Regions from separate parts of the Streptomyces sp. NBC_00390 genome, predicted to be linked through region 1. Evidence: riboswitches for the same ligand, from Rfam matches in the RefSeq annotation. Region 1 holds a riboswitch; each other region holds the start of a gene.
The links. A riboswitch is a leader RNA that binds a small molecule or an ion and turns the genes downstream of it on or off. The one in region 1 is predicted to bind cobalamin.
Positions count from the first base shown of each region.

Region 2: it holds a riboswitch for cobalamin, as region 1 does, so the genes downstream of both, OHS70_RS28925 (cobalamin biosynthesis protein) here and OHS70_RS12150 (ribonucleoside-diphosphate reductase subunit alpha) in region 1, are expected to answer to the same signal.
Region 3: it holds a riboswitch for cobalamin, as region 1 does, so the genes downstream of both, OHS70_RS26325 (prenyltransferase/squalene oxidase repeat-containing protein) here and OHS70_RS12150 (ribonucleoside-diphosphate reductase subunit alpha) in region 1, are expected to answer to the same signal.

Region 1 is NZ_CP107945.1:2,911,329-2,920,783, reverse strand. It holds gene OHS70_RS12170 (tetratricopeptide repeat protein) at 1-676, shown strand, start outside; gene def (peptide deformylase) at 759-1,400, shown strand; gene OHS70_RS12160 (D-Ala-D-Ala carboxypeptidase family metallohydrolase) at 1,579-2,316, shown strand; gene OHS70_RS12155 (ribonucleotide-diphosphate reductase subunit beta) at 2,374-3,444, opposite strand; gene OHS70_RS12150 (ribonucleoside-diphosphate reductase subunit alpha) at 3,444-5,834, opposite strand; cobalamin riboswitch at 5,972-6,096, opposite strand; gene mctP (monocarboxylate uptake permease MctP) at 6,233-7,861, opposite strand; gene OHS70_RS12140 (DUF3311 domain-containing protein) at 7,858-8,148, opposite strand; gene OHS70_RS12135 (GntR family transcriptional regulator) at 8,581-9,345, opposite strand.
Region 2 is NZ_CP107945.1:6,538,400-6,547,854, forward strand. It holds gene OHS70_RS28905 (cobyrinate a,c-diamide synthase) at 21-1,364, opposite strand; gene cobO (cob(I)yrinic acid a,c-diamide adenosyltransferase) at 1,358-1,966, opposite strand; gene OHS70_RS28915 (putative cobaltochelatase) at 1,966-4,347, opposite strand; gene OHS70_RS28920 (cobyric acid synthase) at 4,541-6,064, opposite strand; gene OHS70_RS28925 (cobalamin biosynthesis protein) at 6,061-7,050, opposite strand; cobalamin riboswitch at 7,159-7,303, opposite strand; gene OHS70_RS28930 (hypothetical protein) at 7,486-7,707, opposite strand; gene OHS70_RS28935 (inorganic phosphate transporter) at 7,720-8,967, opposite strand; gene OHS70_RS28940 (class II aldolase/adducin family protein) at 9,213-9,455, shown strand, end outside.
Region 3 is NZ_CP107945.1:5,970,309-5,979,763, reverse strand. It holds gene OHS70_RS26335 (AfsR/SARP family transcriptional regulator) at 1-2,026, shown strand, start outside; gene OHS70_RS26330 (MBL fold metallo-hydrolase) at 2,311-3,345, shown strand; cobalamin riboswitch at 3,396-3,555, shown strand; gene OHS70_RS26325 (prenyltransferase/squalene oxidase repeat-containing protein) at 3,630-4,862, shown strand; gene OHS70_RS26320 (SCO2322 family protein) at 4,862-5,494, shown strand; gene OHS70_RS26315 (energy-coupling factor transporter transmembrane component T) at 5,491-6,816, shown strand; gene OHS70_RS26310 (ABC transporter ATP-binding protein) at 6,813-8,636, shown strand; gene OHS70_RS26305 (ECF transporter S component) at 8,633-9,455, shown strand, end outside.

The DNA.
Region 1 (9,455 bases):
GCTCGCCCGCCGTGCCTGGCAGGCGTACGGGCTCAAGGTCCCCGGATCCGCCGCTCCGAACGGCGAGCCCGTCGGCATGGACCTGGGCAGCGCCGCCGTCCGCCTCTCGCCCGAGGGCGAGGCGGAGGTGGTGTGGGGCCGCAGGCTCGACCCGGCCCGGATAGAGGTGCTGTCCATCCCGCTGCCGTCCTCCGGTCGGCGCTGGGGCGAGGTGGTGCTCCACGACGGTGTGCCGAACGGCGAGCGGATCACCAGCGCGGGGCCCTCGTACCCCGTCTTCGACGAGATCGAGCTGTGGGCGCCGTCGCCCGTGCCCACGTGGGTGGTGCTGCTGGAGGCCGGGTCCGAGGCCGACCGGGACGCCCTGGAGCGGCTGGCCGCCGACGCAGGCTTCGCCGCCGAGGACTGGTCCTCGTCGGTGCGGCTGCTGTGCCGGGCCTGCTCCGAGAGCCGGATGCCGAGCGCCGAGGGCGAGGGGGAGCACCTCGACCCGCACGACCACAGTGAGCCCGGTCATCCCGGGCCGCTGGGCCACCGCACGGCAGGCGATCTGTGGTCGCCGGAGCGCGAGTGCGGGATCGCGGCGCCGGCGGGGCTCGTGCGGGGACTGCTGGACGGCTGGGTGGCGGACAGTCCCGATTCCAGGGAGTGGCGGGATCTCGAGGAAGTCTGCTGACCACTGCCCGTAGGCTGTAGGGACACAGGAGTGACCGGTCAACGGGTCGGGCAACGGGTAGTGAGAAGGGCGTACGGCTGACATGGCGTCGCAGCAGTCGCAGCAGGAGACGGACCAGCAGATCAACGATGGTTTCGTCGTGGACACGGAGAACTGCGAGGAGCGCGAGCAGGCGTACCGCGAGCGCGGCACCGCGCGACCGATCACGGTCGTCGGCAACCCCGTGCTCCACAAGGAGTGCAAGGACGTCACCGAGTTCGACGACAAGCTCGCCGCGCTGATCGACGACATGTTCGCCAGCCAGCGCGCGGCGGAGGGCGTGGGCCTGGCCGCGAACCAGATCGGCGTGGACCTGAAGGTCTTCGTCTACGACTGCCCGGACGACGAGGGCGTCCGTCACACGGGCGTGGTGTGCAACCCGGTGCTTGAGGAGCTGGCGCCGCAGGAGCGCGTGCTCGACGACTCGAACGAGGGCTGTCTGTCCGTGCCGACGGCGTACGCGTCGCTGGCCCGTCCCGACTATGCGGTGGTGCGCGGTCAGGACGCCGAGGGCAACCCGATCAAGGTGCGCGGCACCGGGTACTTCGCGCGGTGTCTGCAGCACGAGACGGACCATCTGTACGGGTACCTGTACATCGACCGGCTCTCCAAGCGCGACCGCAAGGACGCGCTGCGGCAGATGGCCGAGGGCACCCCGCGCTACCCGGTCGTCGCCAACGACTGACCTCACCGTCACGCACCAGGGCCCCGCTCGGCACGAGCGGGGCCCTGGTGCGTGCTCGGCCCTGGGTGTCGGCAGAGCGTCATTGGGCGGACAAATGACGTTGGGACAGGGGCTGTTGACGCGCGTCAACCGGCCCGCCACTCTCTGGCGTACACCGCTTTCACGGTATGGAGGCTCGATGTTCCGACGTACCGCACGACTCCTGCTGTCTGTTGTCATGCTCATGGCTGCAACATCGGCCGGGATCATGGCGACCGCCGGCACCGCCCAGGCCGACGGCTGCTACACCTGGTCGCGCACCCTCTCCCAGGGCGCATCCGGCGCCGACGTCACCCAGCTCCAGATCCGCGTCGCGGGCCACCCCGGCTCCGGCGCCGTCCTCGCTGTCGACGGAGACTACGGTCCGGCGACCACCGCCGCCGTCAGACGCTTCCAGTCCGCCTACGGCCTCGCCGCCGACGGTGTGGCCGGCCCCGCCACCTTCGACAGGATCTACGCACTCCAGGACAACGACTGCACGCCGATCCACTTCAGTTACGCCGAACTCAACGACTGCAACACCACGTGGGCGGGCGGCGCGGTGAGCGCGGCGACGGCCAAGTCCAATGCCCTGCGCACGATGTGGAAACTGGAAGCCCTGCGGCACGCACTGGGCGACCATCCCATCACCGTGACCAGCGGTTTCCGCTCGCACGCCTGCAACGACGCGGTCGGCGGCGCGACGAGCAGCCGGCATCTGTACGGTGACGCGGCCGACCTTGGAGCCGGCCCGCACTCGCTGTGCAAGCTGGCCCAGCAGGCCCGCAACCACGGCTTCAACGGCATCCTGGGCCCCGGCTACCCGGGCCACAACGACCATACGCATGTCGACCACCGGGCGAGCCGCTTCTGGTCGGCGTCCAGCTGCGGCATCTGAGCCTGCGCCGGGGGCCCACGACATCGGCCGTGACCCCCGGCACGCTCATCCGTCCGGTCAGAAGTCCTCGTCCAGATCCACTGAGCCCTCGACGGCGACCTGGTACGCCGACGGGCGGCGCTCGAAGAAGTTCGTCAGCTCCTGGACGCCCTGCAGCTCCATGAAGGAGAACGGGTTCTGCGAGCCGTATACCGAGGTGAAGCCCAGCCGGGTGAGCCGCTGGTCGGCGACGCACTGGAGGTACTCGCGCATCGATTCGGTGTTCATGCCCGGCAGGCCGTCACCGCACAGATCGCGGCCGAACTGGAGCTCCGCCTCGACGGCCTCCTTCAGCATGTCCTTGACCTGCTGCTCCAGTTCGTCGTCGAACAGCTCCGGCTCTTCCTTGCGGACGGTGTCCACGACTTCGAAGGCGAAGTTCATGTGCATCGTTTCGTCACGGAACACCCAGTTCGTTCCGGTCGCCAGACCGTGCAGCAGGCCCCGCGAGCGGAACCAGTACACGTACGCGAACGCGCCGTAGAAGAAGAGGCCCTCGATGCAGGCCGCGAAGCAGATCAGGTTCAGCAGGAAGCGGCGGCGGTCGGCCTTCGACTCCAGTCGGTCGATGCTCTCGACCGAGTCCATCCACTTGAAGCAGAACTCCGCCTTCTCCCGGATGGACGGGATGTTCTCGACCGCCGCGAAGGCCGCAGTGCGGTCGTCCGGGTCGGGGAGGTAGGTGTCGAGCAGCGTCAGATAGAACTGGACGTGCACGGCCTCCTCGAACAGCTGGCGCGACAGATACAGCCGCGCCTCCGGGGAGTTGATGTGCTTGTAGAGGGTGAGCACCAGGTTGTTCGCCACGATCGAGTCGCCCGTCGCGAAGAACGCGACCAGGCGGCCGATCATGTGCTGCTCGCCGGGGGAGAGCTTGGCGAGGTCGGCGACGTCGGAGTGGAGGTCGACCTCCTCCACGGTCCAGGTGTTCTTGATCGCGTCCCGGTACCGCTCGTAGAAGTCCGGGTAGCGCATCGGGCGGAGGGTGAGTTCGAAGCCCGGGTCGAGCAGGTTCTTCGGAGTCCGGGAGGTGTCGGCGCTCAGCGCCGTCGTTGAGGGGTGGTGGTCGGGCGACGGGTGGGGGGTCATTACTGGCAGGCCTCGCAGGACTCGGGGTTCTCAAGGGAGCAGGCGATCGCATCGGCGTCGGGGGCCGCCTGCTGGACGTGGATGGTGGCAGGGGCCGTGCCGGACGCGGCGCGCGCGATCCGGGTCGCGGGGCGTGAGCGCAGGTAGTACGTCGTCTTCAGGCCCTGCTTCCAGGCGTACGCGTACATCGAGCTGAGCTTGCCGATGGTGGGCGTCTCCAGGAACAGGTTCAGCGACTGGCTCTGGTCCAGGAACGGTGTCCGCGCCGCTGCCATGTCGATCAGGCCACGCTGCGGGATCTCCCATGCCGTGCGGTACAGGGCCCGCACCTCGGCCGGCACCCAGGTGAAGTCCTGCACCGAACCGTTGGAGTCGCGCAGGGCCTCGCGGGTCTGGGTGTCCCAGACGCCGAGCTGCTTGAGCTCCTCCACGAGGTAGGAGTTGACCTGCAGGAACTCGCCGCTGAGTGTCTCTCGCTTGAAGAGGTTGGAGACCTGCGGCTCGATGCACTCGTACACGCCCGCGATCGAGGCGATCGTCGCGGTCGGGGCGATGGCGAGCAGGAGCGAGTTGCGCATGCCGACCGTGGCGATACGCTCCCGCAGCGCGTCCCACCGCTCGGGCCAGTTGAGCTCGACACCGTAGTGGTCGGGGTGCAGTACGCCGCGTGCCGTACGGGTCTCGGACCACGCCGGCAGCAGGCCGTTGCGCTCGGCGAGGTCGCAGGAGGCCTCGTACGCCGCCAGCATGATCCGCTCGGCGATCTTCGTGGAGAGCGCCTTGGCCGCGGCCGAGTCGAACGGCAGCCGGAGCTTGAAGAAGACGTCCTGCAGGCCCATCGCGCCCAGGCCCACCGGCCGCCACCTCGCGTTGGAACGCCCGGCCTGCTCGGTCGGGTAGAAGTTGATGTCGACGACCCGGTCCAGGAAGGTCACGGCGGTGCGGACGGTCTCGTCGAGGCGCTGCCAGTCGAGGTCGCCGGACGCGAGGACGAACGCACCGAGGTTGACCGAGCCGAGGTTGCACACGGCTGTCTCGCCGTCGTCCGTGACCTCGAGGATCTCGGTGCACAGGTTCGAGGAGTGGACGACGCGGCCCGGCTCGGCGGTCTGGTTGGCGGTGCGGTTGGACGCGTCCTTGAAGGTCATCCAGCCGTTGCCGGTCTGGGCGAGGGTGCGCATCATCCGGCCGTACAGGTCGCGTGCCGCGATGGTCCTGCGGGCCAGGCCCGCTGCCTCGGCCTCGCGGTAGGCGGTGTCGAACTCCTCGCCCCACAGGTCGACCAGCCCGGGTACGTCGGCGGGCGAGAACAGCGACCAGTCGGCGTCCGCCTCGACGCGGCGCATGAACTCGTCGGGGACCCAGTGCGCGAGGTTCAGGTTGTGCGTACGCCGCGCGTCCTCACCGGTGTTGTCCCGCAGCTCGAGGAACTCCTCGATGTCCGCGTGCCAGGTCTCGAGGTAGATGGCGGCCGCGCCCTTGCGCCGGCCGCCCTGGTTCACCGCGGCGACCGAGGCGTCGAGGGTCTTCAGGAACGGCACGATGCCGTTGGAGTGCCCGTTGGTGCCGCGGATCAGGGAACCGCGGGCGCGGATACGGGAGTACGAGAGCCCGATGCCGCCGGCGTGCTTGGAGAGGCGGGCGACCTGGTGGTACCGGTCGTAGATCGAGTCGAGCTCGTCGAGCGGCGAGTCCAGCAGATAGCAGGACGACATCTGCGGGTGGCGGGTGCCGGAGTTGAAGAGCGTGGGGGAGGAGGGGAGGTAGTCGAGCCGGCTCATCAGTCCGTAGAGCGCGGCGACTTCGTCCAGGGCACGGGCCCCCCTCGCGCCGTCGGACGTGGTGTCCTCGGCGAGCCCGGCGGCCACGCGCAGCATGAAGTGCTGTGGGGTCTCGATCACCTGACGGGTGATCGGGTGGCGCAGCAGATAGCGGCTGTAGAGGGTGCGCAGCCCGAAGTAGCCGAACCGGTCGTCGGCGCCCTGGTCGATCAGGTCGTCGAGGCGGGCCATGTGCCGCGTCACGAACTCGGCCGTCCGGTCGGCGATCAGGCCTTCGCGGTGCCCCACGGCGACCGATGCGGAGAAGCACACCGCGCCCTGCCCGGCGGCCTCTTCGGCGATCGTGCGGGTCAGCAGCCGGGCGGCGAGCCGGGAGTAGGCGGGGTCCTCGGAGATCAGTCCGGCGGCGGCGTCGGTGGCGAGGGAGCGCAGTTCGGCCTCGTCGGACCCGGCGTGCCGGCCGCGCAGCGCGGCGGCGGCGACCCTGCCGGGGTCGGTGTCGGGCAGGTCGGCCGTGAGCTCGGTCAGGAGCCGCAGGAGCGCGGTCCCGGGGCCGTCGGCCGTCTGCTCGACGGTGCCTGAGGCCGGATCGGCCGGCGCGATCGTCACGTGGTGCTCCCTCGCTCGGTTCCGGACCGGCGGGGGAGGGGAAGGCCGTGCGGCGTACGTGCCGCAGCGGGCAGCACCGTGCACGGCGTCCACCGGCCCAACCGCGAGACCCGGACGTCTTGGCACCCGGGTCGGTCGAACCGGATGCACCGTCGGCAGGTCCTCGGACTTGTGGGCGCGGCAAAGTGCACCACATCACACCGTTGCGGGACAGTTCCGGATTCGCACCGGATTCCCCTGCGGCGACAGCGAGCATGAGCATACATGTGGGGGCGGCCCGTTGCGTCACCCACCACATGTTGTGTCGGTGGGTAGGTTGTTGCCCGCTTTGCTCTCGTCGTTGACGAGAGCGGGCCGCCGGTTTCCCGGCGGCCCGCTGCTCGTTGGCGGTCGGTCGGTCAGTGACCGGCGCCCGCTGTGGCCGGCGGGAGTTCGGCCTGGACGCCCGGGTCACCCGCGTCCGCCGTGTAGTCGGACGGGCTGGTCTCGTCGACGCCGTCGGGGGCCTTGGCCGCCCGCAGGACGAAGGTGAGGACCACGGTGACGACGACGTTCAGCACGAACGCGGTGAGGCCGATGTAGCCGATCTCACCGATGCCGGGGATGACATCGGACGAGCCGCCGAAGTGCTTCTGGGCCGGGGTCGCGACGCCGTACGCGGTCCAGGTGCCGTAGACCATGCCGACCGCCCAGCCGGCGATCAGCGCCCAGCGGTGGAACCAGCGGGTGAACAGACCGCCGACCAGGGCCGGGAAGGTCTGCAGGATCCATATGCCGCCCAGCAGCTGGAAGTTGATCGCGACGGTCTTGTCCATGGTCAGGACGAAGACCAGCGCGCCGACCTTCACCAGCAGCGAGACCAGCTTGGAGACCTTGGTCTCCTGCGCCGGGGTCGCATCGGGCTTGATGAAGTCCTTGTAGATGTTCCTGGTGAAAAGGTTGGCCGCGGCGATCGACATGATCGCCGCCGGTACGAGCGCGCCGATGCCGATGGCCGCGAAGGCCACACCGGCGAACCAGTCGGGGAACATGTCCTCGAACAGCTGCGGAATCGCCAGCTGGCCGTTGGCCACCTTCACACCGGCGGCGATGGCCATGAAGCCGAGCAGCGCGAGCAGGCCCAGCATCAGGGAGTACAGCGGCAGGATCGTGGTGTTGCGGCGGATCACCTCGCGGCTGCGCGAGGACAGGGTCGCGGTGATCGAGTGCGGGTACATGAAGAGCGCGAGCGCCGAGCCGAGCGCCAGCGTGGCGTAACCCCACTGGCCCAGGTCGCCCGGTACCAGTGCACCGGTCGGCTTGCCGGTCGACTCGTTGATGGTCGCGAACTTCTCGCCGGCACTGGCGAAGATCTCGTCGAAGCCGCCCAGCTTGATCGGGATGTAGATGATCGCCACCGCGATGACGATGTAGATCAGGGTGTCCTTGACGAAGGCGATGAGCGCGGGTGCACGCAGTCCGGAGGAGTACGTGTAGGCCGCGAGCACGCCGAACGCGATCAGCAGCGGCAGGTCCTTGACGAACCAGTTGGTGGTCTCGCCGCCGCCGACGCCCATGACGTCGAGCACCGCCTGGATACCGACGAGCTGCAGTGCGATGTACGGCATCGTCGCCAGAATGCCCGTGACGGCGACCGCAAGCGAGAGACCCTTCGAACCGAAGCGCCCGCGTACGAAGTCCGAGGTCGTCACATAGCCGTGCTTGTGCGACACCGACCACAGCCGCGGCAGGAAGGTGAAGATCAGCGGGTAGACGAGGATCGTGTACGGCACGGCGAAGAAGCCGGCCGCGCCGGCCGCGTAGATGGCCGCCGGGACGGCGACGAAGGTGTAGGCGGTGTACAGGTCGCCGCCGAGCAGGAACCAGGTCACCCAGGTGCCGAACGACCGGCCACCCAGGCCCCATTCGTCGAGGCTGTGCTCGTTCTCGGCCTTGCGCCAGCGCGAGGCCAGAAAGCCCATGACCGTGACGGCCACGAAGAAGAAGATGAAGACGCCGAGTGCGACGCCGTTCACGTCGTTCTTCACTGCGACGCACCTCCCTTGCGGGCGCGCTGGTCACGCTGCCACAGCTGGTACGCGACCATCGTCAGCGCGGTCGACAGCAGGACCCAGAACATCTGGTACCAGTAGAAGAACGGCATGCCGATGAACGTCGGCTCGACCTTCGCGTAGGAGCTCACCCAGAGCATGGCCACGAAGGGCGCGAGGAGGCAGAGGGCAATGACCACCCGCACCGGTGTGACGGCGGGTTGCCTTGCTTCGGGCGCTTGTGGCGGTTCGGGCGCATCGGGCGCCTCGGGCACTGCGGACATCGTTGTCTCCGTCCCCTTGCTGATCAGCTGTACCTGTAACGCGCAGGGAAATGTAGGCGAGGGTTTTGAAGCGAGTCACCCCCTGTCCGTATATCGGTACGGCAACGACTGTGTCCAGGCTCCGGGCACGGAGGGGGAAACGCGACATAGCGCCGCAACGTTTGTTGCGGCGCCATGCGGTTGACGGCGGATCAGGCAGCTGCCGGGCCGGCCGGACCCCCGGCAGGGGTGTGTGGCCGGGCCGGCGTTCAGTCCTTCGGCCGCTGCAACCTCGCCACGCTGTGCTGTTCCGGGGGGCGACCCCCGGACCCCCGGCAGGGGTGTGTGGCCGGGCCGGCGTTCAGTCCTTCGGCCGCTGCAACCTCGCCACGCTGTGCTGTTCCGGGGGGCGACCCCCGGACCCCCGGCAGGGGTGTGTGGCCGGGCCCGCGTTCAGTCCTTCGGCCGCTGCAACCTCGCCACGAACTTGTAGCGGTCGCCGCGGTAGACCGAGCGCACCCACTCCACCGGCTCGCCCTGCGCGTCCAGCGAGTGGCGCGACAGCATCAGCATCGGCAGGCCCACGTCCGTGCCGAGCAGGCCGGCTTCGCGCGGGGTGGCCAGGGAGGTCTCGATCGTCTCCTCGGCCTCGGCCAGATGGACGTCGTACACCTCCGCCAGTGCCGTGTAGAGCGAGGTGTACTTCACCAGGCTGCGGCGCAGCGCCGGGAAGCGCTTTGCCGACAGATGCGTCGTCTCGATGGCCATCGGCTCGCCGCTGGCCAGGCGCAGCCGCTCGATCCGCAGCACGCGTCCGCCGGTCGAGATGTCCAGCAGGCCGGCCAGCGTGTCGTCGGCCGTGACATATCCGATGTCCAGCAGCTGGGACGTGGGTTCCAGCCCCTGGGCGCGCATGTCCTCCGTGTACGAGGTGAGCTGCAGCGCCTGCGAGACCTTGGGCTTGGCCACGAAGGTGCCCTTGCCCTGGATACGTTCCAGCCGGCCCTCGACGACCAGTTCCTGGAGCGCTTGGCGCACCGTGGTGCGCGAGGTGTCGAACTCGGCCGCCAGCGTGCGCTCGGGCGGCACCGGCGTGCCGGGCGGCAGCGTTTCGGTCATGTCGAGCAAGTGGCGCTTGAGCCGGTAGTACTTGGGTACACGCGCGGTCCGTGTCTGGGCACCGCTCTCGTTCTCGGTGCTGCCCCCGTCCGTGGTCATGGCCCGCCTTCCCGCCTGCTGCGCTCCTGCCGTCACCGGCTCCTCCGTCTGTAGCGGCTCACATGGTGGCATGGACCGGTCGCAGGTCGTCGCCCTCCCTCAGGTGTCGG
Region 2 (9,455 bases), 3.6 Mb from region 1:
GCCGGCCGCGACGTCGGCGCTCACCCCGCGCAGGCCTCGACGAACCGGCCGGCGATCCGGGGCTGCGAGGCCCAGTGCGTGTGCAGATAGCTGGCGTGCACGCCCCGCTGCACAAAGCCCTCGACGCGGCGCTCCGGGCGCACCATGCCCCACGCGGGCACCGGCCCGGCGCCCGGCTCCAGCACCGTGCGGTGGAACTCATGGCCCCGCAGGCGGGTGCCCGCCGCGGCCAGCGGGCTGTCGGCGACCGCGACGGCCTCCCGGTAGCCGAGTGTCAGCCGCCCCGACATCCGCGCATCGGCGTCCAGCACACCGCACATGGGCCTGCCGTCCAACGAGCGGGCCAGATAGAGCAGTCCCGCGCACTCCGCGGCGACCGGCGCACCGGAGTGCGCCAGCTCGGCGACCGCCTTGCGCAGCGGCTCGTTGGCGGACAGCTCGGGCGCGTACACCTCGGGGAAACCGCCGCCTATGACCAGACCGGCCGTCCCCTGCGGGAGCTGCTCGTCCCGCAGCGGGTCGAACGTCACCACTTCGGCGCCCGCGGCCGCGAGCAGCTCCACATGTTCGGCGTACGAGAACGTGAACGCTGCCCCGCCCGCGACGGCGACGACCGGCCGCCGGCCGCCGGCCGCCCGCTCGGGCACCGGCGCCCATGGTGCGTCCGGCAGCGGGGGAGCGGAACGCGCCAGCGCCAGCAGCCCTTCCATGTCGCAGCCCGCCCGCACCTGCTGCGCCATGGCGGCCACCGCATCGAGCGCCTCGGCGCGGCGCTCGGCGACCGGCACCAGACCCAGATGGCGGGAGGGGGTGCCGACCCGGTCCGCACGCCGCAACGCCCCCAGCACCGGCACGCCCGACTCCTCCAGCGCCTCCCGCAGCAGCGCCTCGTGCCGGTCCGAGCCCACCTTGTTGAGGATCACCCCGCCGAGGCGCACCTGCGGATCCCACGACGCGAAACCGTGCACCAGCGCCGCCACCGAACGGGACTGCGACGACGCGTCCACGACCAGCACCACGGGTGCGCGCAGCAGCTTGGCGATCTGCGCGGTGGACGCCAGCTCCCCCTGCCCCGAGGCGCCGTCGTACAGACCCATCACGCCCTCGACCACGGCCAGGTCGCAGCCCGCCGCGCCATGGGCGAACAGCGGGGTGACGAGCTCCGTGCCGCACAGGTACGCGTCGAGATTGCGGCCCGGCCGGCCCGCCGCGAGCGTGTGATAGCCGGGGTCGATGTAGTCGGGACCGACCTTGTGCGGGGACACGGCGAGACCCGCCTGCACGAAGGCCGCCATCAGGCCCGTCGCGACCGTGGTCTTTCCGCTGCCCGACGCGGGGGCGGCGATGACGAGACGTGCTACCACTCGATGCCCCGCTGGCCCTTCTGACCGGCGTCCATCGGGTGCTTGACCTTGGACATGTCCGTGACGAGGTCGGCGAAGTCGATCAGCTTCTCGGGGGCGTTGCGGCCGGTGATGACCACGTGCTGGGTGCCGGGACGGTTCCGCAGCACCTCGATCACCTCGTCGGTGTCGATCCAGCCCCAGTGCAGGGGGTAGGCGAACTCGTCGAGCACGTACAGCTTGTGCGTCTCGGCGGCGAGGTCGCGTTTGACCTGGTCCCAGCCCTCACGGGCCTTGTCCTCGTTGGACTGCTCGCCCTCGGCGGGGGCGCGCTGGATCCATGACCAGCCCTCGCCCATCTTGTGCCAGGCGACGGTGCCGCCCTCGCCGCTCGCGCCGAGGACCTTCAGCGCGTTCTCCTCGCCCACCTTCCACTTCGCGGACTTCACGAACTGGAACACCCCGACCGGCCACCCCTGGTTCCAGGCGCGCAGCGCCAGCCCGAACGCGGCGGTCGACTTGCCCTTGCCGATGCCGGTGTGGACGAACACGAGCGGGCGGTTGCGGCGCTGGCGGGTGGTGAGCCCGTCGTCCGGTACGACGGACGGCTGTCCCTGTGGCATTAAGCGGCCCTCCTGCTGGTTGCTTGAACGCTGCGAACGTCCTTCACGAGCCCGGCGATCGAATCGGCGCGCAGCTCGTCGAGCGTGACGGCGGTTCCGCCGAGTTCCCCGGCGAGCGTGCCGGCCAGTCCGAGCCTTACGTGCCCGGCCTCGCAGTCCACGACGACGGCGGCGGTCCCGTCGGCGGCATGCAGGCGCGCGGCGCGCAGCGCGAGAGCGAACGCGTCGCCGTGCTGCCCGGCGCCGGCGGCGGCCCGCCGGGTGACCCGGTCACGCCCGGTCACGCCGGCCGCCGCTCCTCGCTCCCCGTGCGCGGGCAGCAGGCCGCCGGGGCCTGCCGCTGCCGCGAGCGGGTCCACGCCTCCCGGTCCGCCGGGCATCGCGCCCGCAGGTCCGGCCGACAGGCCGGCGAATGCCGCGAGCCCGTTGCCGCCGCCGACGGCGAGCGCGTCCGTGCCCGTGGCGCCGGTCCGCAGCCCCGGTGCACCGAGGCCGACGCCGGCCGCCGCCGCGCCTGCGGCGACGCGCGTACGCCCGCCGGCACCCGCGCCCGCCGACGCCGTGGCACGGCCGTCCGTCACCACCACCAGCAGCGGGCGACGGGACGGGTCCCGCAGGCGTTCGATGCGCAGGACGTCGTGTGCCTTCAGCAGGCCCGCCGCGAGCGGGGTGCGGCCGCCCGTCGGGAGAAGCTCCAGGCGCGCCGCGGCCGCGTCCACCGACGACGTCGGCGGCAGCGCCAGTTCCGCGTCCTTTCCGCGGAAGGTGACCAGACCGACCTTGTCGCGCCGCTGGTAGGCGTCCAGCAGCAGCGACAGCACCGCGCCCTTCACCGCGCTCATCCGCTGCCGCGCCGCCATCGACCCCGACGCGTCCACCACGAACAGCACCAGGTTCCCCTCGCGCCCCTCGCGGGTCGCCTGGCGCAGGTCGTCACGGCGGACCAGCAGGCCGGGACCGCTGCGCCCGCGCGCCCGCTGATGGGGCGCGGCGGCCTGCACCGTCGCCGCCAGATGCAGCTTGGTGAGCGCGCCTTGGGGCCGACGGGAGCCGGTCGTGCGGCCGTGCTCGGTACGCGCCCGTGAACGGCGCCCGGCCGCGCCCTCCCCGAGACCCGGCACACTCAGCACCTTCGTGCGGAAAGGCTCCGCGGCGCGCACGGGCTGCTGCTCACCGCTCCCGGCACCGGGGAGCGGGGCGGGAGCGTCCGCGTCCGCAGGGTCCGCGGGCGGCGGCTCGGTGGCCGCCGGTGCGTCCGGGCCGCTGCTCTGCGGGGGCAGCCCGCCGCCGCCGTCCGGGCCGCCGTCCGGGCCGTCTCCGTCCGGACCGGGGTCCGGATCGGGCTCCGGATCCGGGTCGGCCTCGTCCTCGCCGAACTGCTCCAGCGTCTCGTCGAGCTTGTCCTCGTCGAGGCCCGGTGCGTCGAACGGAGCCCGCCGCCTGCGGTGCGGCAGCGCCAGCAGCGCCGCCTGGCGAACGTCCTCCTCCGCGACGTCCGTACGCCCCGCCCACGCCGCCAGCGCCGTCGCCGTCCGGGCCATCACGATGTCCGCGCGCATGCCGTCCACCTCGAACGCCGCACAGGTCGCAGCGATCTGACGCAGCACCACATCACCGAGCCGCACGGTGGGCAGCAGCTCCCGTGCGGCCACGATGCGGTCGCGCAGCGCCGTCTCCTCGTCCGCCCAGCGCGCCGCGAAGGCGGCGGAGTCGTCGTCGTACGCGAGCCTGCGCCGCACGACCTCCACCCGCTGGTCCGGGTCCCGCGACGCGGCGACCTCCACCGTCAGTCCGAACCGGTCCAGCAACTGCGGCCGCAGCTCGCCCTCTTCGGGGTTCATGGTCCCGACGAGGAGGAAGCGCGAGGCGTGCCGTACGGAGACGCCTTCACGCTCCACGTACGAGGCGCCCATCGCAGCGGCGTCCAGCAGAAGGTCGACCAGATGGTCATGGAGCAGATTGACTTCGTCGACGTACAGGATCCCGCGGTGCGCGCCGGCCAGCAGGCCCGGCTCGAAGGCCTTCACGCCGTCCGCCAGCGCCCGCTCGATGTCCAGCGCACCGACGAGCCGGTCCTCCGACGCGCCGACCGGCAGCTCGACCATCGCTGTCGGCCTTCTCGCCCCCGGTCCGACCTCGTGTGGCCCGTCAGGGCAGGTGAGGTCGGGCGCAGCCGGGTCGCAGGAGAAGCGGCAGCCGCTGACGACGTCCATGGGAGGCAGCAACGCTGTGAGCCCGCGCACGATCGTCGACTTCGCGGTGCCCTTCTCGCCGCGGACGAGTACACCGCCGATGGCCGGTGAGACGGCATTGAGCAGCAGACTCAGCCGCATGTCGTCCATGCCGACGACTGCGGTGAACGGGTAAGGGACCGATGCCATTAACGAGTACCCCCTTCGAGGGACGTGCTGTGATCGGGCGTGTCAGGGGTGCTGCGCCAGGAGACGACGAGGCACTGGCGCGGATGTGCCCGGGACGGTGAAGAGCACGGCCGTACGGGCTCCGCGTTCCCCGCGTGTGCCGGGACACCGCGAACGGGGGCGGTGTCCCCGGGACGCATGGCCCGCCCCCGCCTCACGGCGCACCCGGCGCAATGAACGGCAGCCCGGCCGGGGGCCCCTGGTCGATCAGCCGCAGCAGCGCGTCCGTGTCGGCATGCTCCTCGATCAGGTCGCCGAGCCGGTCCAGCTGTTCCTCGCGCAGCGAGCCGAAGCTCGTGTCGGGCGCGGGCACGAACCGGCGCCCCGCCGCCGCGGCCACGTCCCGCAGGAACGCCCGCCGGAAGGCGTCGCTCTCCAGCGAACCGTGCCAGTGGGTGCCCCACACGGATCCCACCCGGCACCCGTCCAAGAAGGGTTCGCCGCCGAGGACTTCGGCGACGCCGTGGTGGATCTCGTACCCCTCGACCCGTTCGCCGAGAGCCTCGCCCACCGGTCTGGCCAGGGTCTTCCCGGGCGCGAACCGTACCCGTACCGGCAGCAGTCCGAGCCCCTCGACCTCCCCGGCCTTCGACTCGACGTCGTCCTCGATGCGTTCACCCAGCGCCTGGAAGCCGCCGCAGATGCCGAGCACCGGCAGGCCCGCCGCCGCGCGCCGCCCGATCGCGTCGGCGAGTCCCCGCTCACGCAGCCAGCCGAGCGCCCTCACCGTCCCGCGCGTGCCGGGCACGACCACGAGGTCGGCGTCGACGAGCTCCTCGGCACGGTCCACGAACCGCACCACCACGCCCGGTTCGGCCGCCAGCGCGTCCACGTCCGTGAAGTTGGACATCAACGGCACCGCGCACACGGCGACCCGCAGCACGTCCTCGCCGAACGGCGGCGCGACCACCGACTCGCGCACGGCGCCCCGCAGGGACACCCGCAGCCCGTCCTCCTCGTCGATGCCGAGCCCGTGCGCGTACGGCAGCACACCGAACGTCCGCCGTCCGGTCAGCCCGAGCAGCATGTCCAGGCCGGGCTCCAGAAGGGTCACATCGCCGCGGAACTTGTTCACGAGATAGCCCGCGATCAGCTCCTGGTCCTCCGGCGCCAGCAGCGCCGTCGTACCGAAGAACTGCGCGAACACCCCGCCCCGGTCGATGTCCCCGACCACCAGCACCGGCAGCCGGGCCGCCCGCGCGATGCCCATGTTCACGATGTCCGTGCGCCGCAGATTGATCTCGGCCGGGCTGCCCGCCCCCTCGCAGATCACGGCGTCATACGTGCCCCGCAGCTCCTCCAGGCACGCCATGACGGGCTCGAACAGCTCGCGCTGTCTGCCTCCGTGGTAGCCGCGGGCGCTCAGCTCGCCGACCGGCTTGCCCATCAGCACCACCTGGCTGGAGCGGTCGCTGCCCGGCTTCAGGAGCACGGGGTTCATCAGCGCGCTGGGCTCCACACGCGCGGCCTGGGCCTGCATGGCCTGGGCCCGCCCGATCTCCGCCCCCTCGCGGGTCACGAACGAATTGAGCGACATGTTCTGGCCCTTGAAGGGCGCGACCTTCACGCCCTGCCGTACCAGCCACCGGCAGATACCGGCGGTGACGACACTCTTGCCCGCGTCCGACGTGGTGCCCGCGACCAGCAGGCCCCCGCCTCTGCGTGCGCTCCCGCTCATCCCCGCCCCTTCCCGGCACCGCGGCGCCCCGCCCTCTCGGCGCGGGCGGCCGGCGCCGCTCCGTACGCCAGGCGGACGCCCGCGCCGACTGCGAGAGCCAGCACACCGACCCGCCGCGACAGCCGCACAGCCCGCTCGATGTCCGCGAACTCCACCGGCCGCCCGGAGCCGCCCAGCACCGGGCGGTGCTCGGTCCGGCCGCCGTACGACAGGGTCCCGCCCAGCCGTACGCCGAGCGCCCCGGCGAACGCCGCCTCGACCGGGCCCGCGTTGGGGCTCGGATGCTTCGCGGCGTCGGCCCGCCATGCCCGCACGGCTCCGCGCGGATCGCCGCCGGCGACGACCGCGAGCCCGGCGGTGAGCCGTGCCCCCGGCCAGCCGACCAGATCGTCCAGGCGCGCCGACGCCCACCCGAACCTGAGGTACCGCGGCGACTTGTGCCCCACCATCGCGTCCAGGGTGTTCACCGCCCGGAAGCCCACCAGGCCCGGCACTCCCGCGAGCGCGCCCCACACCAGGGCGCCGACGACCGCGTCGGAGGTGTTCTCGGCCACGGATTCGACCACGGCACGGGCGATCTGCTGCTCGTCCAGGGAGTGGGGATCGCGTCCGCACAGATGCGGCAGCCGCTCGCGCGCGACCTCTACGTCCCCGGCGGCGAGCGCGCCCCCGATGGCCCGCGCCTCGCGGCCGAGCGTGGTGCCGCCGACGACGGCCCAGGTGGCGGCGGCGGTCAGGGCGACGGACGCGGTACGGGAACGGCGCGCGGCCCGGGCTGCCAGCGCGCCCAGGGCGACGGCACCTCCGGCGCACACCGCGGTGTGCAGCGCGCCGCGGCCCCGGTGGTCACGCCACAGGACATGTTCGACGGCGCCCGCGGCGCGCCCGAAGGCGGCGACGGGGTGTCCCCGGCGGGGATCGCCGAGCAGCAGATCGACGACGAGGCCCGCGGTGGCGCCGTACACGAATACACGGTCGGCACGCATGGGTTCAGCGACCCCTTGCGCGGTGGATCTGCCCGCGGACGGACCGGGCGGACACGGCTGAACCGCAGCCAGACATGGCGATGAGTCCTCACTCAGGGTCCGCGCCCTGGTTCGACGTGACCGGCGGTGAGAGTTCCTGGCTCCCCGGGGACTGCTCCCCGGGTGACAGTGGCGGGACCGCGCCGGATTCGCACCGGACTTCCTCTGCTGCCGCCGTAGATGGCCCCGGCAGTCCACCACGCGCGCGAACGCCCGTCAACTCACCCTTGACCTGCGGCGGGACAGTGTGCCGAGCCCCACACCGGGCACTGCACCCCGCCCTGCACCGAACCTCGCGCCGAGGCGGGTGCCGGGGCATGCGCCGACGACGGAAAGGCCGGTCACGGTCCACCCGGGGGTGGACCGTGACCGGCCTTCACTGCACGTGCGCTGCCGTCAGCTGACGATCAGATAGATCCCGTACGCCACGGCCGCGGCGCAGAGTGCGAAGCAGGCGTAGGCGCCGGTGCGGGCCAGTGCCGCGGACCCGCCGCCGGAGGCCGCGGCCTCCTGCTTGCTCAGGCCCACGACGCCCAGGGTGAACAGGCCCACCAGAGCGACGGTGGCGAGGAGACTCACGCCGAAGACGGAGCCGAGAGCTGCCCAGTCGATTTTCATACTGCTGATTCCTTACACCGAGGCCGGGCTGCCGGCCGGCTCGGCCGGGGGAGCGGCCGGGGCGGGGATGGTGGTCTTGATGTCCTGCGCGGGGGTCCCCGCGGGGGGCGGGATGACGGCCGCGATGGCGGTGGTGACGACGCCCGCGGGCTCGTCGGCCTCGATGTCGTTGACGTTGTTGTGGTCGATGACCTGGCGGCGGGAGATGAACCAGATCGCGACACAGGAGGCGATCAGGAAGGCGGCGACGGTCGCGACACCCCAGTCACCCTGCTGGGTGACGAATTCCGAGCCCGCCGCGACGAGGCCTGCGGCCGGAAGGGTCAGACCCCAGGCGACGAACATCCGGGTCGCGGTGGACCAGCGGACGACCCCGCCCTTGCGGCCGAGGCCCGCGCCCATCACCGCGCCGGAGCACGAGTGCGTGGTCGACAGGGAGAAACCGAGGTTGGAGGAGGCGAGGATGACGCTGGCCGCGCTGGTCTGGGCGGCGAAGCCCTGCTGCGGCTGGAGGTCGGTGAGGCCCTTGCCCATGGTGCGGATGATGCGCCAGCCGCCGAGGTACGTGCCGAGCGCGATCGCGAGACCGGCGGAGACGATGACCCACAGCGGGGGGTTGGAACCCGGGGCGATCACATTGCCGGCGACGAGGGCCAGCGTGATGATGCCCATCGTCTTCTGGGCGTCGTTCGTGCCGTGCGCGAGGGAGACGAGACCGGCCGAGGTGATCTGGCCGGCGCGGTAGCCCTTGGCGGTGGCGCCGGCGTCGGCGTTCTTGCCGAGCTTGTACGTCAGCCGGGTGGCCACCATCGCGCCGATGCCCGCGACGAGCGGGGCGGCGATGGCCGGTATCAGCACCTTGGTGACGACGACGCTTCCGTTGACGCCACCGAAGCCGACCGATGCGACCGTGGCGCCGATCAGACCGCCCATGAGTGCGTGGGACGAGCTGGAGGGCAGACCGACCAGCCAGGTCATCAGATTCCAGAGAATGGCGCCGACGAGCGCCGCGAAGATGACTTCCGGCGTGATGCCTGAGTCGTCGACGAGACCGCTGGAGATCGTCTTGGCGACCTCCACCGACATGAAAGCACCGACGAGGTTGAGCACGGCGGACATGGCGACCGCCGTCTTGGGCTTCAGTGCGCCGGTCGAGATGGTCGTCGCCATCGCGTTGGCGGTGTCGTGGAAACCGTTCGTGAAATCGAACACGAGAGCTGTCACGATCACGATCGCGAGCAGCAGTGTGATGTGTTCCATTTAACCCAGGCAATCGTTTGACGTCATTGGCTGGCCGACCGTAGGCAACCTGGATGAACGGAAGGTGAACTGGGCCCGGCGGTGCAGTGTCCGCAAGTGAGTAGAAGTGGTTCCGCTTATGAAGGTGGGGCTCGGCTGCGGTCGCCGAAAGCCCGTGGAATCCGTTCGAAACGGGCCCCGTGCGGGCGATCGTGGTGCCCCGGTGCACGCCTCCGCCGGCTGCCGGTGACTGAGAGGATCGTCACATGACGGAACAGGGGCGGCAGGACGCGCAGGACGCGATCGACCGGGCATGGCGGGACCTCGTGACAACCGCCCGCAGGACGGCGGCCGAGGGTCTGGTGGTCGGCACCTCGGGCAATGTCTCGGTACGGGTCGGGGAGACCGTCCTTGTCACCCCGAGCGGGGTCCCCTACGACAGGCTCACCCCCGCGGACGCCGTCGGTGTCGATCTCGACGGCGGCCGGCTCTTCGGCGACCTGGCGCCC
Region 3 (9,455 bases), 3.1 Mb from region 1:
CGCGACGGTGGACGGGCCTGCCGGGGTCGGAAAGACGTCGCTGCTGGTGCACGCGGCGTGGACGCTTCGCCCCCAGCACCCGGACGGCGTCCTCTTCCTCGATCGGCTCACGCACCACTCACCGGCGGCCGACCGGCCTTTGACGAAGCGGCTGCTCCAGCGGCTGCTGCGCACGCTCGGCATGGCCGACGCGGACGTGCCCCAGGATCGCGACGACCTGATCGCCTCATGGCGCGACGCCACCAGCGGGCTGCGGCTGCTGCTCGTGCTCGACGACGTGGGAAGCGCCGCGCAGGTGCGGCCACTGCTGCCTGCCGGTCCGGGCAGCCGCGTGCTGGTGGCGGGACGGCGCAGGCTGACCGGACTGGACGCGGACCGGTGCGTGACCCTGGACCCACTGCCGGCCACCGACTCGATCGGTCTGCTGCGCCGGCTGATCGGCGAGGCGCGCACCGACGCCGACCCCGAGGCGGTCACCGACCTGGCGCGGCTGTGCGGGGGCCTGCCGCTGGCCCTGCGGATCGCGGGCGCGCGGCTGCAGCACCGGCCGTCGTGGTCGCCGGCCCACCTGGCGGCGCGGATGGCAACGGAGGAGCGGCGGCTGGGCGAGCTGAGCGCCGGGGACCGCAGCGTGGAGGCCGCTTTCCACATGTCCTACGAGCAGTTGAGTGAGGCCCGGCAGCGGGCGTTCCGGCTGCTCGGGCATGCGCCGACGCCTGAGTTCGACGCGTGGACGCCGGCGGTGATGCTCGGTGTGGGCGTCGACGAGGCGGAGCTCGTGCTGGAGGAGCTGTACGACGCGAGCCTGGTGCTGCAACCCGGCCCCGGGCGGTATCGCCTCCACGACCTCGTGCGGGTCCACGCCCGGAAGCTGGCCGACGCCCGGCCCGAGGAGACGGCGCAGGCCCGCCGGCAGGTACTGGAGCTGTATGTGCAGGCGGGCCGGCTCACCGGTGACGACGGCCGGGCACCGGACGGGGCCCCGCAGCGGTTCGACTCCGCGCGGGACGCGGCGCGATGGCTCGACGGGGCGGGGCCGGACCTGGCGGACGTGCCGGGGTATGCGGTGGCGCACGGCGAGGACATTCTGGCGACACAGCTGGGGGTGGCGCTGCGGGACTACTTCCTCCACCACGACCGCTACGACGAGGGACGTGCGGCGCTGACGACGGCGCTGCAAGCCGCGGAGCGGACCGGGGACCCTGCGCTGCGGGTCCTGGTGACGGCGTCGCTCGGGCTGCTGGACTACCAACAGGGCCGGACCGCGCAGGGTGGGGACTGGTTCCGGCAGGGGCTGGAGTGCGCCCGCGAGAGCGGCGACGAGACATTGGCGGCCCAGCCTCTGCTCGGTCTGGCCATCCAGGACTTCCTGCCGGGGCGGTACGACGCGGTGGCGGCCACCACCGACGAGGTGCTGCCGGTCCTGGAACGGGCCGGCGACGAGTGGGGAGTGTCGCTGGCGCTGGCGATGCGGTCGATGAGCCGCTTCATGCGGGGGGAGGTGCAAACAGCGTTTGCCGACGCGCGGGCGGCGCTCGCCGCGGCGGAGCGCAACGGCCGCCCGATGCCGATCAGTCAGCGCCTGCTCTCCCTTGCGGACGGGCATGCGGCGCTCGGCGAACGGGCGGAGGCGCGGGCGGTGCTGCTGCGGGGTGAGGAACTGCTGCGTGAGGCCGGCGACCCGCTGTTGCTGGCGTTGACGCTGACACGGCTGGGATCGGTCGCGGACGACCTTGCGGAGGCGGAACGCCGCCATCGCCAGGCGCTGGCGCTGCACGCGGGCATCTCGCGGCGTTCGGAGCCGCACCGCACGCGGCTCGAGATGGAGATCCGCCGCCGCCTGGGTCAGTCGTACGCGGCGGCAGGAGCGGCGGCACGGGCACGACGGGAGTTCCGTGCGGCACTGGCCCTGGAGCGAGCGGCAGAACACCCGCAGCTGCAGGAGCAGTTACGGGCTTCGCTGGCGGAGGTGGACAGTGAGTGGGCCGGTGTCACCGGCGGGACGCCGGGCGTCACCGGCCGGTAACTGCGCGCAGGTTCCCGGCCGGTGCGGCCGAGGACCCGAATGGTGGAACTTCGACGGAGACTGCGGCAGGCCGGCCGGAGCCGGTTCACCCCTTGCGGACATTTCCGCAAGGGCTTCCCTGCGGCGCCCCCGCACGCCATCCTGACGGTGCATCAGTTCCACGTGACCACAGGGGGGCAACGGGCGTGCCGTCGACGAAGGACGAAGCGGGACACGAGCCGAGAGGCGAACGGACGAGCGCGCCGGAAGGCCGTTCCTCCACCACCCGGACGACCGACCCCCACGTGACCGACCACGGCGGTGGCGTGCGCTCCCTCCGGGTGCCCATTCCGGACAACCCCCTCGGGCACACCCTGGTCCATCTGCTCGACACCGACCGCGGACCCGTCCTCATCGACACCGGCTGGGACGACCCCGCGTCCTGGGACACCCTCACCGCCGGCCTGACCGCGTGCGGCACCTCGGTCGCCGAGGTCCACGGTGTCGTCGTCACCCACCACCACCCCGACCACCACGGCCTGTCCGGGCGGGTCCGGGAGGCGTCCGGCGCCTGGATCGCGATGCACGCCGCCGACGCCATGGTGGTGCGCCGCACCCGGGAGGCCGAGCCGGGGCTGTGGCTCGACTACCTGGCCGACAAGCTCACCCGCGCCGGCGCCCCCGAGGAGCACACCGCCCCGCTGCACGCCGCCCGCGCCGCCGGGCACACGGGCAGCCTCCCCGGGCTGCGCGCGGCCCTGCCCGACCGGGAGATCGTCCCTGGCGAGCTGCTCGGCCTCGCCGGCCGCAGGCTGCGCGCCCTATGGACCCCCGGCCACACCCCCGGCCATGTCTGCCTGCACCTCGAGGAGACCCATCCGGCCCGGCTCGCCGGCAACGGCCGGCTCTTCTCCGGCGACCATCTCCTCCCCGAGATCACCCCGCACATCGGCCTGTACGAGGACCCGGACGACGCCACCGTCACCGACCCCCTCGGCGACTACCTCGACTCGCTCGAGCGCATCGGCCGCCTCGCCCCCGCCGAGGTGCTCCCCGCGCACCAGCACGCCTTCACCGATGCGGCCGGCCGGGTCAGGGAGCTGCTCGTCCACCACGAGGAGCGCCTGGCCGGCCTGCTCGCCCTGCTGGCGCGGCCGCTCACCCCGTGGCAGGTCGCCGAGCGGATGGAGTGGAACCGGCCTTGGGACGAGATCCCCTACGGCTCGCGCAACATCGCGGTCTCGGAGGCGGAGGCCCATCTGCGCAGGCTCGTGAAGCTCGGCCGCGCGGAGGCGGTGCCGGGCAGCGCACCCGACCTGTACGTGGCGTCCGAACCGTGACCTTGCCCTGTGACCTGCGCCCCGCCGCCGCCCGGTGACCGGCCGGTACAGTAACCATGTCGTCATCATGCCCGTACGGGGGGAAGCCGGTGCAAATCCGGCACTGACCCGCAACCGTGAGCCGCCGTCACCGGCGGTGAGTCGGAATGCCTCGTACGCGTTCATGACCGGCTCGTGCCCACCGGGACCCGCCCGGTGGCCGGCACCGTCGAGGGATACGGAGCCGAGCCTGGTGCCTCAGTGTGCCTGCGCCCGGCCCTGAAGCAGGAGAGGCACCACCCGCCATGACCACCGTTCGCCGCTGCGCAGCAGCACTCGCCGTCTCCGCCGTGCTCGGACTGGCGGTGGTACCGGCCGCCTTCGCCGCGCCGAGCCCCACCCCGTCCGCCGCGCTGCCGTCCGGCCTGTACGGCACGGGCGACCCCACGTACGACGGTGTCTGGCGGCAGTCGCTGGCGCTGCTCGCCCAGGACACGGCCGGTTTCGTGCCCGCCGAGGCGGCCGTGGACTGGCTGACCGGGCAGCAGTGCGCGGACGGCGGCTTCCCCTCGTACCGTGCCGACGCGGCGAAGGCGTGCGACGCCAAGCTTCCGCTGGACACCAACGCGAGCGCCGCCGCCGTGCAGGCGCTCGCCGCGCTCGGCGGGCAGGACGCCGCCGTGGACAAGACGGTCGGCTGGCTGAAGTCCGTACAGAACAAGGACGGCGGCTGGGGCTACAACCCGGGCGGGGCCTCCGACGCGAACTCCACCTCCATCGTCATCGGCGCGCTCGCCGCGGCCGGTCTGGGGCCGGCCGACGTGACGTCGAAGGGCGGCAAGACTCCGTACGACGCGCTCCTGACGTTCGCCAAGCCGTGCGGCGGCAAGGACGGCGGGGCGTTCGTGTACCAGGTCAAGAGCCCCGGCATCGTCGCCGACTCCACCGCTGCCGCGGTGCTCGGCGCGCACGGCAAGGGCCTCGTCGTGACGGCGGGCACGAAGGACGGCAAGGGCACGGCCTGCGAGAAGGCGACGACGATCGAGGGCGCGGCCCACAACGGTGCGGCGTACCTCGCGAACGGGCTTGCCAAGACCGGGTACTTCAACACGCCGCCGATGCCGGGCGCCGAGGACTCGGCGCCCGAGCCGGACTTCGGGAACACGGCGGACGCGGTCGTCGCACTGACCGCACAGGGCCTGACCGAGCAGGCGAAGAAGCCGCTGACGTGGCTGGAGCAGAACGCTTCCGCCTGGGCCAAGGAGAGCGGCCCCGCCGCCTATGCCCAGCTGATCTTCGCGGCTCACGCGGCCGGCGCCGACCCGGCCGACTTCGGCGGCCAGAACCTGGTGACCGCGCTCAACGCGACGGGCCCCGCGCCGAAGAAGGCGTCGCCGTCGCCCGCCCCCTCCTCGCGTGACGAGAAGAAGGGTGAGGAGTCCGAGTCCCTGTCCATGTGGTGGATCGTGGGCGCGATCTTCGTCGCCAGTGTCGGCGCCGGCTTCCTGATCAGCGGCCGCAGGAAGCCGCGGCAGTGATGCGCACGCGTTTCCTGGTGCTCGTGCTCGGCGCCGTCCTCACGGTGCTGAGCGCTGCGCCCGCACAGGCGGCCGGCTACCGCTACTGGTCGTTCTGGCAGAGCAGCGGGGCGAAGTGGACGTACGCCACCGAGGGCCCGGCCACGGCGCAGCCCGCCGACGGGTCCGTGAACGGGTTCCGGTTCTCGGTGAGCGAGGACAGCGGGGACTCGGCGCAGCCGCGCCGGGGCCCGGACTTCGCGGCGATATGCGCGAAGACCCCGGCGAAGGCCGGCACGAAGCGGATCGCGCTCGTCATCGACCCCGGCACGGCGGGCGACGCCCCTCAGGGCGAGGCCCCGCCCGCGCTGCGCACGGCGTGCGCGCAGGTCGCAGACGGCGCGACGAGCGCGGAGGCGCTCGCGGCGGTGGCGAAACCGCTGCGCTACAACAGCCAGGCGCTGCTGTGCGCGATCTCCGGCTACCCGAAGTCGGGCTGCGGCGAGCAGGTCTCGGCGCAGGAGCCCCCGTCACGGGATGCGAAGGACGACTCGGGCGGCGGCCCGTCGCTCGGTGTCGTGGCGGGCATCGCGGCGGTACTGGGTCTGGGCGTGGCGGCACTGTGGCAGTCCCGCCGCCGGCGCACCCCATGACGCCTGCGCCTGCCCCAAGGCCGCACGACCCGTCCGGCCCGGCGCGCCGGGCCGCGCAGCGCGAGGCCGTTTCCACCAGCGGGCGCGTCGCGGATGCACTTCCGCCCGCGGCCGACAGCTCGGCCGGGCGCACGCGGCGCGCAGGCACGAGCCGCTCCTCCTCTGCCGGGACCTGGGTCGGCGGCTACCCGGGCGGTCGTCTCCTCGGCCGGCTGCGCGCGCCCGAGGCCACTCGCAGCAACGCCCTGCATGCCGGGGCCTGGTGGGTGTGGGCGCTCGGGCTTGCCGTGGGCGCGTCGCGGACCGCGAATCCGCTGCTGCTCGGACTGCTCGTCGGCGTCGCCGGGTACGTCGTGGCGGCCCGCCGCACCGACGCTCCCTGGGCCCGGTCCTACGGTGCGTTCGTCAAGCTCGGGCTGTTCGTCATCGCCGTCCGCGTGGTCTTCTCCGTCGCGCTCGGCTCCCCCATCGCGGGCACGCACCCGCTGCTCACGCTTCCCGAAGTGCCCTTGCCCGACTGGGCGCAGGGGGTACGGATCGGCGGGCGCGTGCACGCGGAGCAGCTGGTGTTCGCGCTGTACGACGGGGCCAAGCTCGCCACTCTCCTCATCTGCGTCGGCGCCGCCAACGCCCTCGCCAACCCCGCCCGGCTGCTCAAGTCCCTTCCCGGCGCGCTGTACGAGGCCGGCGTCGCCGTCGTCGTCGCCATGACCTTCGCACCCAACCTGGTCGCCGACGTCTTCCGGCTGCGCACCGCACGCCGGCTGCGCGGCCGCCCCACCGGAGGCATCAGGGCCGTCGCACAGATCGCCCTGCCGGTGCTGGAAGGCGCGCTGGAGCGTTCGGTCGCGGTCGCCGCGTCGATGGACGCGCGCGGCTACGGGCGCACCGCCGAGGTCCCGCCCGCCGTACGCCGCACCACCACCGTCCTCACTCTCGGCGGGCTGCTCGGTGTGTGCGCGGGCTCGTACGGACTGCTCGCGGCGGCGGGCGCCGCCTACGGGGTGCCGCTGCTGATCACCGGGCTCCTCGCCGCCGTCGCGGGCCTGCGGCTCGGCGGCCGCCGCTCCGTACGCACCCGCTACCGACCCGACCGGTGGGGCGTACGGTCCTGGCTGGTCGCCGCCTCCGGCGTGGCGGTCGCGGCCCTGATGATCCAGGCGAACGTCCAGGACCCGCAGGCGCTGCACCCCGGCGTCGTACCGCTCATCGCCCCGACACTGCCGCTGTGGCCCGCGCTGTCCGTGCTGATCGGCCTGCTGCCGGCGTTCGTCGCCCCCGTACCCACCGCTCCCGCAGGACCCGAGGAGTCGACCCCGTGATCCGCTTCGACGATGTGTCGGTGACGTACCGCGACGCCGGCGCGCCCACGATCAGCGGCGTCGATCTGACCGTGCCCGAGGGCGAGTTGGTGCTGCTCGTCGGACCGTCGGGAGTCGGCAAGTCGACTCTGCTGGGGGCCGTCTCCGGGCTGGTCCCGCATTTCACGGGCGGCACGCTGCGCGGCCGGGTCACGGTCGACGGCCGCGACACCCGCACCCACAAGCCCCGCGAACTCGCCGACCTCATCGGCACGGTGGGCCAGGACCCGCTCGCGCACTTCGTCACCGACACGGTCGAGGACGAGCTCGCGTACGGCATGGAGTCGCTGGGCCTCGCCCCGGACGTGATGCGCCGACGGGTCGAGGAGACCCTGGACCTGCTGGGCCTGGCCGACCTGCGCGACCGCCCGATCGCGACGCTCTCCGGCGGCCAGCAGCAACGGGTCGCGATCGGCTCGGTGCTGACCCCGCACCCCAAGGTGCTCGTCCTCGACGAGCCGACGTCCGCGCTGGACCCCGCTGCGGCGGAGGAGGTGCTGGCGGTGCTCCAGCGCCTGGTCCACGACCTCGGCACGACGGTGCTGATGGCCGAGCACCGTCTGGAACGGGTGGTGCAGTACGCGGACCGGGTGGTGCTGCTCCCGGGCCCGGGCCTGCCCCCGGTGACCGGCGCCCCGGCGGAGATCATGGCGCAGTCGCCGGTGCATCCGCCGGTGGTGGCGCTGGGCAGGCTGGCGGGGTGGGATCCGCTGCCGCTGTCGGTGCGGGACGCGCGGCGCAGCGCGGGTGCGCTGAGGGAACGCTTGGAGGGCGTCGCTCCGGGAGACGTCATACCGGGGGCCGTGCCTTCCGGGGCCACGCCGCAGGCCCCTGCCCGTCCGGCCGACGGCTCGCGGGCAGCGGCTCCGCCGGCCGTCGGCGCGTCGGCCCAGGCCCCGGCTCCCGCCCCCGGGAGCACGTCCATACGTGCCCGGGCGCGCTCGGGGTGGCTCTTCAGGCGGCGGGCGGCCTCGCACGACGCCGCACCCGCGACCGACGCGCAGTCGCCGGAAACGAGCGGCCCGGTCGGCGGCCGGATCGCCACCGTCACCCGCCTCGCCGTCCGCCGGGCCCGCATCGAGGCCCTCCGTGACGTGACCCTCACCGTTGCCCCCGGCGAGACCATCGCCCTCATGGGCCGCAACGGGGCCGGGAAGTCCACCCTGCTCTCCTCACTCGTCGGCATGGTCGAGCCCACCTCCGGCAGCGTGACCGTCGGCGGCCGCACACCCCACCGGACGGCGCCCCGCGAGCTGATCCGGCAGGTCGGGCTCGTGCCGCAGGAGCCGCGGGACCTGCTCTACGCGGACACCGTCGGCGCCGAGTGCGCCGCCGCCGACGCGGACGCCGGCGCCGAGCCCGGATCGTGCCGCGCGCTCGTCGGCGAGCTGCTGCCCGGCGTGCAGGACGCCATCCACCCCCGCGACCTCTCCGAGGGGCAGCGCCTCGCCCTCGCCCTGGCCGTCGTGCTGACCGGCCGCCCCCCGCTGCTCCTGCTCGACGAGCCGACCCGAGGCCTGGACTACGCGGCCAAGGCCCGCCTCGTCTCCGTACTGCGGGGCCTGGCCGACGGCGGCCACGCCATCGTGCTGGCCACCCACGACGTGGAGCTGGCGGCCGAGCTCGCCCACCGCGTGGTCATCCTGGCCGACGGCGAGATCGTCGCCGACGGCCCGACGTCCGAGGTCGTCGTCTCCTCCCCCGCCTTCGCACCCCAGGTCAGCAAGATCCTCGCTCCTCAGCCCTGGCTGACCGTCTCCCAGGTCAGGGACGCGCTGTGAGCACACGAACGCGTCCCGTCCGCCTCGGCCCCCGCTCGATCGCCGCGCTCGTCCTCATCACCGCGATCGGGGTGATCGCCTTCGGCTGGCCGCTGCTCGCGGACCCCGGTGCGACGGTCACCGCACATGACGAGGACGCCCCCTGGCTGTTCGCCGCCCTGCTGCCGCTCCTCGTCGGCGTCGTCGTCGCGACGATCGCAGACACCGGCATGGACGCCAAGGCCGTGGCGATGCTCGGGGTGCTGGCCGCGGTCGGGGCCGCGCTCAGACCGCTCGGCGCGGGCACCGCGGGGCTTGAGCCCATGTTCTTCCTGATGGTGCTCAGCGGCCGGGTTCTCGGTCCCGGCTTCGGCTTCGTGCTCGGCGCGGTCACCATGTTCGCGTCCGCGCTGCTCACCGGCGGGGTGGGGCCGTGGATGCCGTTCCAGATGCTCTCCATGGGCTGGTTCACCATGGGCGCCGGGCTGCTGCCCGGACCGGAGCGGCTGCGCGGTCGTGCGGAGCTGCTGATGCTCGCCGCGTACGGGGCGGTCGCGGCCTTCGCGTACGGCACGGTCATGAATCTGCAGGGCTGGACGTACATCGGCGGGCTGTCCTCCGGGATCGCCTTCGACGCCGATGACCCGGTGCAGGAGAACCTGGTGCGTTTCCTCGCCTACTGCCTGGCGACCTCGCTCGGCTGGGACCTGGGGCGGGCGGTGCTCACCGTCGCCCTGACCCTCACCCTCGGCGCCACGCTCCTGAAGGCACTGCGCCGCGCCACCCGCCGTGCCGCCTTCGAGGCCCAGGTCACATTCGAGGCCCCGAAACCCTCCTCTG